DNA from 3 places in the Lysinibacillus sp. NPDC093712 genome. Region 2 is predicted to be linked to each of the others. Evidence: riboswitches for the same ligand, from Rfam matches in the RefSeq annotation. Region 2 holds a riboswitch; each other region holds the start of a gene.
What was found. A riboswitch is a leader RNA that binds a small molecule or an ion and turns the genes downstream of it on or off. The one in region 2 is predicted to bind lysine.

Region 1 (3,290 bases), on a different contig from region 2:
CCAATTAACTAGTGTCAACACGCTCTTTCAAAGGAAAAAATGAAAATACAGTACGATTATCGCACTTATGATTATATATGATAGTCGTCTGCTTTAATCATTAAACAAATTTAGAGGTCTACTGCCGTTGATTTCCGCGGGCACAACGTAAGCCGCAACCCTCGCTAACGCGCGATCTGTTGCGTCTTACGTACTGTGCGTTCTGAGCCGGAGTCGCCCGCCCTCCACTCCAATCAACTTCAAACAGCTTCAAACAGCTTCATAGAGAGGGGATGCTCGAAAAGTATGGCAAGACGAAAGTAAGAACCCATTTTTCACAATAAAAATAACAAAAGGGATTAAGATTTCTATTCTTAATCCCTTTTGTCGACAAGCTCGGCAGCTCATAGTATGATGAGCTACCTTTTTTTAATTTATATATTCATTTCTAGAAGCTCTAAACGAACAGAAGAATAGTAATGCCGCAACGACAACAAACAGCCATCCAGCTGTATCCCAGCCGCCAAATAAATCATGTAAGTAACCAAATAAAATAGGACCTACTGCGGCTAATAAATAGCCTAATGATTGCGCAAAGCCAGATAAATCTGCTGCCTCAAATGCCGTACGTGTACGAAGTGTAAAGAACATCATTGCAAGTGAAAATGAAGCACCACCTGCTAAGCCTAGCAATATCATCCACAATACAGCAAGACTAGTCCATTCCATGACAAGGCCAGTAAAGCCGATGAAATAAAAGGCAGTAAACATTAAAACGAGGGGTCGCTGTGATGTCATTTTACTAGCGATAATCGGTACAGCTAAAGCCATAGGTACTTGTGAAATTTGCATGATGGAAAACATCCAACCTGCACGATCTGCGGCTATACCTTGTGCAATATAGATTTCAGGAATCCAAGCAGCGGTTGTATAAAATAATAATGATTGAAAACCCATCGCGCCAGTGACTGCCCAAGTAACTGGTGATTTCCACAATGGTATACGTTCTTTCGTAGCGGCTACAGTTGGTTCAGGCTTATTAAATTTTAATTGTGGAATCCAAATAAAAATCGTCACTACGACAAGGGCTAGAGCGATTGCAAGTGCACCTTGCCAGCCAAGAGATGCATTGGCTATGGGATAACTAATACCAGCACCAATTCCAGCTGTTAAATTCATGGACATTGTGAAAAATGCCATCAGTAATCCAACATGATAAGGGAATTTCATTTTAAGTAGCCCTGGAATTAGGACGTTGCCAAATGAAATAGCTACACCTATTATCATTGTACCAAATACGAGTAATCCAGTAGTTCCAAGTGAGCGCAGTACAATTCCTAGCGCTAATAAAATCGTTGATATAAATAGTGTTAATTCAAGACCCAGTTTTCTTGCAACTAATGGGGCAATAGGTGACACTAGCGCGAATGCAAGCAATGGAATTGTTGTTAGAAAGCCTGCAAGTACGTTAGATATACCGAGATCCTCACGAATGAAGGAAATAATTGGTCCTACAACCGTTAATGGCATACGTAAAGTCGAAGCAAGAAAAATTACACCGATGACTAATAAGAGCGTTGTGCCCTTCCAGTTAATCTTTCTGCTAGGAAAAGTAGATTCCTCGTTAGTTGTCAAAATAAGTACCTCCCTGATAGAACAATTATAATTCGAACCACTATAACACTTTATCACATCAATAAAAATAGTAGAATATTCATAAAATACAGAACATTAATCGTTTTATTGAAATGTCTTAGGTCGTATGTTAAACTAAGACACATCATAAATTTAATAATTATATGCCTCATGTTTGTATTGAGGTAGAGGTCGCGGTATTTATAAGTAAGCTAATGGAAATGACAAGCATTGAAGATGTTAGCCGAAAGGAAATATTGCCGAAGTGTGAGGGGACTTGAAAACCTCATGCTGGGGCTGTCTCCGAAAGGAACAGAACTGTCACGTTGGACAACGTGTTGTGCTATCATTTTTAAGAAACAGAGGATTTACTTAGCCATCACAACGTTCATGTGATGGCATTTTTTTGCCTCTTAGAAAAGGAAGGAAGCTTTAACGTGAGTGAGATAAAAACTAATCAGCTCGGTCATAAAGCACCAGAGTTGAAAAAAGAATTAAAAAGCCGCCATATAACAATGATTTCGTTAGGCGGTACGATCGGAACTGGGCTATTTCTTGCAAGTGGTGGTGCTATAGCGCAGGCTGGACCAGGTGGTGCACTTCTTGCTTACGCATTAATCGGCATTATGGTGTACTTCTTAATGACAAGCTTAGGTGAAATGGCTGCTTATATGCCTTCATCAGGTTCATTTAGTACGTATGCAACAAAATTTGTAGATCCAGCGCTTGGCTTTGCGCTTGGCTGGAACTACTGGTATAACTGGGCGATTACAATTGCCGCTGAAATTGCAGCAGTTTCTCTTATAATGAAGTACTGGTTCCCAGACAGCTCTTCGGCACTATGGACAGTCATATTTATTGCGATTGTACTAACATTTAATTTACTATCTGTAAAAAGCTATGGTGAAAGTGAATATTGGTTCGCAATGATAAAAGTTGTGACTGTTATTGTTTTCATTATCGTCAGCCTATTGATGATTTTTGGTATTTTAGGTGGGCAAGCTCCTGTAGGCTTTACGAATTTCTTTATAAGTGATGGACCATTCCACGGTGGCTTCCTTGCTACATTCGGAATATTTCTAGCAGCAGGCTTCTCGTTCCAAGGAACAGAGCTGTTAGGGATAACTGCTGGGGAAACTGATGATCCTGGTAAAAATATTCCGAAGGCTGTTAAGTCTGTCTTTTGGCGTATTATTTTATTTTACATTTTAGCCATTGCAGCAATTGGGATGTTAATTCCATTTACAGATGCTCGTTTACTGTCTGAAGATATTGCTGTTTCACCATTCACATTAGTGTTTGACCGCTTAGGAATTGCCTTTGCTGCTTCATTAATGAATGGCATTATTTTAACGGCGATGTTGTCTGCAGGTAATTCTGGATTATATGCATCATCACGTATGTTATGGCAATTAGCAGTAGATGGACATGCACCTAAGATTTTCGCTAAGCTAAGCCGTCGCGGAATTCCAATTTACGCATTACTGTTGACATTAGCAGTAGGTTGCTTGGCATTTTTAGCATCATTCTTTGGTGATGGCGTTGTCTATATGTGGCTTTTAAACGCATCTGGGATGTCAGGCTTTATTGCATGGCTTGGTATTGCCTTTAGTCATTACCGCTTCCGTAGAGCTTTTGAAGCACAAGGCATAGATCCCAAATTACTACCTTATAAA
Region 2 (3,290 bases):
ACGTGCAACTTGTGGTAAAACGACATTCATCATAATTTGCACATGTCCCATGCCAATCGCAGAAGCAGCCTCGTATTGCCCTTTATCGATTGAGACAATCCCACCGCGTACGATTTCCGCCATATATGCCCCAGTATTCAGTGAAACGACTAAAATACCAGCTGTAATAAAGTGCATATCGATGCCAAAAGCAATATCTAGCCCGTAAAATACTACCATTGCCTGTACAATCATTGGTGTACCACGGAAAAATTCAACATAGCATGTCAGTATAAAATTAATACATTTTAATAAATAATGTTTTATACTTTTTTTACGAACTGGAATGGTATGCATAATCCCAATAAAAAATCCGATGAATGCACCAATAATTGTACTGATTGTTGAAATGAGTAACGTATAATACGCTCCTCGTAAAAACATTTGCCAGTTGTTTTCTATAATAGAAATGATCCATTCTAAACTCATGATGTTCCTCCTAACAACGTGTTGTTGCTTTATATCAATTATGCCTTTTGTGAAATCATCTCTTCATTTGAATTAATTTGCTTTATTCAAAATATGTGACACACTTCTTAGACATGACTTTATTCAGAATGACTGCCTCTCTGAACAAATTAAATATGATAAAGGCTGTCCCAGTCGCTTTTAGCAAAATGTCACGACTTTCAATTAGTAAAAATCAACTTCTCTTTTCATAATTTGTAGGTGAATTTTCACTTGGAAAAAAACAGCATACTTGAAATTGCCGGTATGCTGTTTTTTCGTTAAGGACAACCCTATCTCTTTTTGTATTACTGAGCTGCAGGTTGTTGAAGAATAGCTTCTTCCATAATTTTTTGGCGATCATCTTCTGAAATACCTTTTAAGATTTCATTGATTTTATCTAGACTAGCATCACCTTTACGTAAACCAACTGCAATTGAAGTATTTGAAATATCTGTATCAAATCCTTCTTCAAAAGATACAAATGTGAATTTGTCATTAGCTGCTGCTGCCGAAATACCTTCTGGACGTTCAGCTACATAGCCATCAATTTTGCCAGCTTCTAGAGCTACACGCATTGCAGAGAAGTTTTCCATCGCTGTTTGCTTTTCTACACCTTTAATTTGATCGATAACATTATAGTTAGATGTATTTAGCTGAGATGTAACTTTTGCACCTGAGAAATCTTGAATTGATTTTGCCTTTTCATACTTGCTACCTTTTTTAATTACCATTACAAAATCAGAAGTATAGTAGTTTTCAGTGAAATCGATTGTTTGTTTACGTTCTTCTGTTGGAGACATTCCTGCTACAATCGCATCGATTTTTTTTGACTGAAGCGCAGGTACTAAACCATCCCATTCCATTTTTACAACTACTAATTTTTTACCTAAACCTTCAGCGATTTTTTTTGCCATTTGTACATCATAACCGCCTGCATACTCTGCATTATCGGCAATTTTTACTGCTCCGTTTGCATCATCTTGCTGAGTCCAGTTAAAAGGAGGATAACCTGCTTCCATCCCAATGCGGAATTCTCCACCAGTTTCTTCCTTTGAACCATCACCTGTTGTCTTTTCATCCTTGTCACCAGAGCCACAAGCCGCTAACACGATTGCTGTCATTGCTGTTAACATAAATAACAACCATTTTCTTTTCATCTAAAACTCCCCTTTTCTGTAAAAAAAATAAAGCAACTGTACAAAAAAAGACCTAAGTTTTGAACTTAGGTCTTACCTTTTATTGACAGTTGCCCAAATCCTCACTATAATTTCCATGTTTCCGAGATAGCACAACCTAGTAAACTGGAATTTAATTTACTAGGACAGTCCTGCACTTATTCACTGCAGACCCAGCATAAAAGTACGAGCTCCTTTTATACTTCGGCGATATTTCCTTCTCCATTACGTCTTCGCTTGCTTAAACTCAGCAATGGACTAATAAATACCGCGCCTCTACCTCACAAAAAACAAAAGTGAGGTTTGTTTATTTAATTAATATATAAATATTACTATAAAGCTAGCATAGTCGTCAAGATAATTTTATCATTTTTCTGACTAATTACAAAATTAACCTATAATCCTTCTAAAATCCATAAATAAAGTAGAATAACATTAACTATGTTTGCCATCATTTCACAAATTTTTATTATAAAAAAACAAGATTTATAAACCATAAGAATCGATTTTTCTGTCAAATAAAGGCCATTTAGACCATCAAGGAAATTCCATTATAGCGGAAATCAATCTAAAATGAAAAAACCCTGCTAAACAGTTAAGTTTGCAGGGTTTGAACACTTAATTTATCGGATTAAGAATTTAATAATAAATCTTCTGGATTTTCAAGTAACTCTTTAACAGTTTTAAGGAAGCCTACAGAATCTTTACCATCGATAATACGATGGTCGTAAGATAATGCTAAATACATCATAGGACGAATTTCTACTTCGCCATTTACTTCTACAGGGCGTTTTTTAATTGAGTGCATTCCTAAAATAGCAGCTTGTGTGCCGTTCATAATAGGTGTTGACATTAATGAACCGAATACACCGCCATTTGTAATTGTAAATGAACCACCTTGAAGATCAGCTAAACCTAGTTTTTTATCGCGTGCTTTTTTAGCTAAGTCTGCAATTGAATCTTCAATTTCAGCAAAGTTTTTACGGTCAGCATCGCGTACAACTGGTACTACTAAACCTTCTTCAGTTGATACAGCTACACCAATATCAAAGAAGTTATTTAAGTGAATTTCATCGCCAACGATTTGAGCATTCACATAAGGGTATTTTTTAAGCGACGCAACTACAGCTTTTGTGAAGAATGACATGAAACCAAGCTTAGAGCCAGTAGACTCAAAGAATTGATCTTTTTTACGAGAACGTAATGCCATAACATTTGTCATATCTACTTCATTGAATGTTGTAAGCATAGCAGTCGATTGCTTAACTTCTAATAAACGTTTAGCAATTGTTTGACGACGACGGCTCATTTTTTCAACTGTAACACGTGACTCATCAACAGCTACTACTGCTTTTGGAGCTGCTGGTGTTGCTTGAGGTGCTGCTACAGGTGCTGTACCGTGAGCTGCAACGTCTTGTACACGTACGCGACCTTGTGGATCAACTGGAGATACAGCTGCAAGATCAATACCTTTTTCACGAGCAAGTTTACGTGCTGCAGGAGATGCAATTACACGCTCGCCAGAAGTTTCTTCCACAACTGGTGCTGCTGGTGTTGGTGCAGCTACTGCTTGAGGAGCCGCTGGTGTTGGAGCTTCCGCAACTGGTGCTGCTGCTGCAGGTGCAG
Region 3 (3,290 bases), on a different contig from region 2:
ACGCTAAATTACAAGAAAATTCTAAGAAAGAAGGATTTCAATGTTAAATAATCCATCTAATACAATCTCTTCATTCGGATATGAATTAATCCGTGATCATATTCTATCTTCTATTCTCGGTAAGCATGAAAATGACGTGCTTTATTGGGCAGGGAAGGAGCTTGCACGGAAGTTCCCTTGTAAAAGTCAAGATGAACTTATCGCATTTTTCGCGGATGCGTGCTGGGGTACTCTTGAATTGACAAAGGAGTCTAAAGATGGACGCATTTTCCATTTATCGAACGAACCTACACTTTTGCAAATTCATAATCGTAGCTTCAGACTAGAAGCAGGGTTTATTGCTGAACAAATCCAGCAAGTAAAAGGTTACTTAACAGAATGTTATGATGAAAAGCGTGAAAAGCAACAGCTCGTCATGTTTACAGTTAAATGGGATGTTAAAGAACGTATTATGAACACAATACCAAATAAATAAACTAGTAAAGGATTGCGATTTTGTTAGAAAAGCAATCCTTTCTGAGTATCGGCAAAAGGCAACATGAAGTAACTCTTGATGCCTTTTGTCATTTTTTTATCCTTTTATAGTAATCAATTGGAATATTCATGCCACCTTGTACCTTTGATTGAAGCGGAGGACGGCGACTCCTGCTCAGAACGCACAGAACATAAGACGTAACAAACCGCGCGTTAGCGAGGGTTATGGCTTACGTATGTGCCCGCGGAAAGCGTCCGCCCGAAGCGGAAATCAACCGCTGTATCCATCTATACTTTATAGAAAGCTACTGTGCATGAATCTTCTCCGCTAAATTAAACTCATCATGTAATGCGTTTGCAGCGCGAATCATTTCGTCCTGTGGCACAACAACAGAAACTTTAATTTCAGAAGTACTGACCATTTTTACTGCAATATCCTCGCGTCGTAAACGATCAAACATTCGTGCAGCAACGCCAGGATTTGATGCCATGCCTGATCCTATAATTGAAACTTTCGCTAAGCCAATTTGAAAATCTGCAAAGCTAAAACCAAGTGACAATTTACTATCCTCTAGTACACGTAAAGCATCAGCAAACTCTTCTTTTAAAATTGTAAAAGATACTGATGGTCTCACACCTTCTATAATAGCTTGCACAATAATATCAACATTAATGCGATTTTCTGCAAGTATAGCAAACATATCTGCTAACGATGCAGTTGAGTATGTATCATAACCGATTGTTAGACGAATAATATCAGACTCATAAGCAACACCACGTACGATTAAATTTTTCTCCATTTCAACTTCCTCCTTCAATAAAGTACCTTCTGAATCTACTACGCTTGAACGAATAATGACTGGGATTTGAAACTTTTTTGCGAGCTCCACTGCACGTGGATGTAAAATATGTGAACCTAAATGTGATAGTTCAAGCATTTCATCATATGAAATCTCCTTTAACTTTCTTGCTTTTTCAATATGACGAGGATCTGCTGTATAAACTCCATCCACATTTGTATAAATATCAACACGTTCCGCTTCTAATGTGGCTGCAATGGCTACTGCTGTTGTTTCTGCGCCACCCTTACCTAGTGTTGTTATATTGTGCGCACTATTAATACCTTGCTCCCCCGCAACAACGACAATTTGTCCTTGTATCAAATGTTCTTTCATACGGCACACATCGATATGGTCGATACGTGCATTAAAATGTTTCGCATCTGTTTGCACACCAGCCTGCCAGCCAGTCAATGAAATTGCATCATAACCTTCCTCTTGTAATGCAATTGCAAATAGGGCACTTGCTAATTGTGAGGTCGTCGATAGTAGTACATCCATCTCACGTTTAGAAGCATCGTCTGATAAATCACGGACCATCTTCGCTAAGTCTTTTGCTGTGCGACCCATTGCTGCGGTTACTACTACTACTTCATAGCCGAGCTCTTTTTTGGCTATCGCTATTTTAGCGACCTCTCGAATCTGCTCAGTTGAAGCGATTGCAGGTCCGCCAAATTTCAATACAATACTAGCCATTATCATCATTCTCCTTTATCAATTCGTCACTTGAACAGCAAAAAGGCAGCCCTCACATAACGTGAAAGCTGCCTGCAACATGTACAATAAAAAGCTTGCGCATGTGTGATAGCTCTCCGAAACGTAAAGATTCGACAGTCTTACATCTATTAAATGCAAAACCAGCAAAGTATCGGAAACAACGATACTTCACTTCGGCAAGCTCCCCTTTCACACATCGTCACTGGATTTGTCCATCCTTCAATGTGCTACTATTGAATCTTGCACCTCTATCATCACTTAAAATAGTGAATTTATTAATTTTCCCTTTATGAAAATAGTTCCTTTTTATGCTTTGCTCACATAAACATTCATATAAGGTGTCATAGAACAAGATAGTGTTTTCACTTCATTGTTCTATGACAACCTTAGCATATGTCTAATCCTTTGACAATGTCTGTTGCTGAAAATAATTGTAAATACTGTTCGCTAAGTTCGCAGGTATTCCCGCTTCTTGAAGTGCAAGCTCACTTGCCTCACGAATCTTTTTAACAGAGCCGAAATGCTTCAATAATTGTTGCTTGCGCTTTGGACCAACACCTTCAATTCCATCGAGAACAGATTGAATAGCATTTTTCTCATGCTGTTGGCGTAAAAATGTAATAGCAAAACGGTGTACTTCGTCCTGAATACGCTGTAGTAAATAAAACCCGTCACTTGTCCGCTTTAATGCAATGACATCGGGCGGATCTCCAAATAAAAGCTGTGATGTATTATGCTTTTCATCTTTTGCTAAGCCAGCAATTGGGATAACAAGACCAAGCTCATCCTCTAACACTTCTCGCGCTACTTCCATCTGTCCTTTACCGCCATCTATTAGAACTAAATCAGGCAATGGCAAACCTTCTTTCAATACACGCGTGTAACGGCGACGTATCACTTCTTGCATTGCTCCGTAATCATCATGTTTAGCGGCTGTGCGTGTTTTGTATTTACGATATTCCTTCTTTGCAGGTTTACCATCAATAAACACAACCATTGCTGATACCGCATCAGCACCATGCATATGACTATTATCAAATGCTTCAATGCGAAGAGGTGCTGAAATCCCCATTGCTTCACCTAATGCCTCGCAAGCACCAATTGTTCGCTCTTCCTGTCGCTCAATTAGCTGGAATTTTGCCGCCACAGCAATTTCTGCATTTTTCATGGCCAAATCTACTAATTCTTTTTTTTGTCCTCGCTTCGGTGTTAGCACTTTAACCTCTAATAATTCCGTTAAAATTGTTGCATCAATCGACT

Region 1: another riboswitch for lysine. It lies ahead of ACQKNX_RS17755 (amino acid permease); the one in region 2 lies ahead of ACQKNX_RS06020 (transporter substrate-binding domain-containing protein).
Region 3: another riboswitch for lysine. It lies ahead of ACQKNX_RS11675 (aspartate kinase); the one in region 2 lies ahead of ACQKNX_RS06020 (transporter substrate-binding domain-containing protein).

The regions. Positions count from the first base shown of each region.
Region 1 covers NZ_JBNNUU010000004.1:490,178-493,467, reverse strand. Annotated here, with positions in the region: gene ACQKNX_RS17760 (CynX/NimT family MFS transporter) at 409-1,614, opposite strand; lysine riboswitch at 1,793-1,968, shown strand; gene ACQKNX_RS17755 (amino acid permease) at 2,052-3,290, shown strand, end outside.
Region 2 covers NZ_JBNNUU010000001.1:1,150,948-1,154,237, forward strand. Annotated here, with positions in the region: gene ACQKNX_RS06015 (amino acid ABC transporter permease) at 1-468, opposite strand, end outside; gene ACQKNX_RS06020 (transporter substrate-binding domain-containing protein) at 795-1,646, opposite strand; lysine riboswitch at 1,766-1,951, opposite strand; gene odhB (2-oxoglutarate dehydrogenase complex dihydrolipoyllysine-residue succinyltransferase) at 2,296-3,290, opposite strand, start outside.
Region 3 covers NZ_JBNNUU010000002.1:830,671-833,960, forward strand. Annotated here, with positions in the region: gene ACQKNX_RS11670 (YslB family protein) at 41-475, shown strand; gene ACQKNX_RS11675 (aspartate kinase) at 780-2,009, opposite strand; lysine riboswitch at 2,111-2,289, opposite strand; gene uvrC (excinuclease ABC subunit UvrC) at 2,428-3,290, opposite strand, start outside.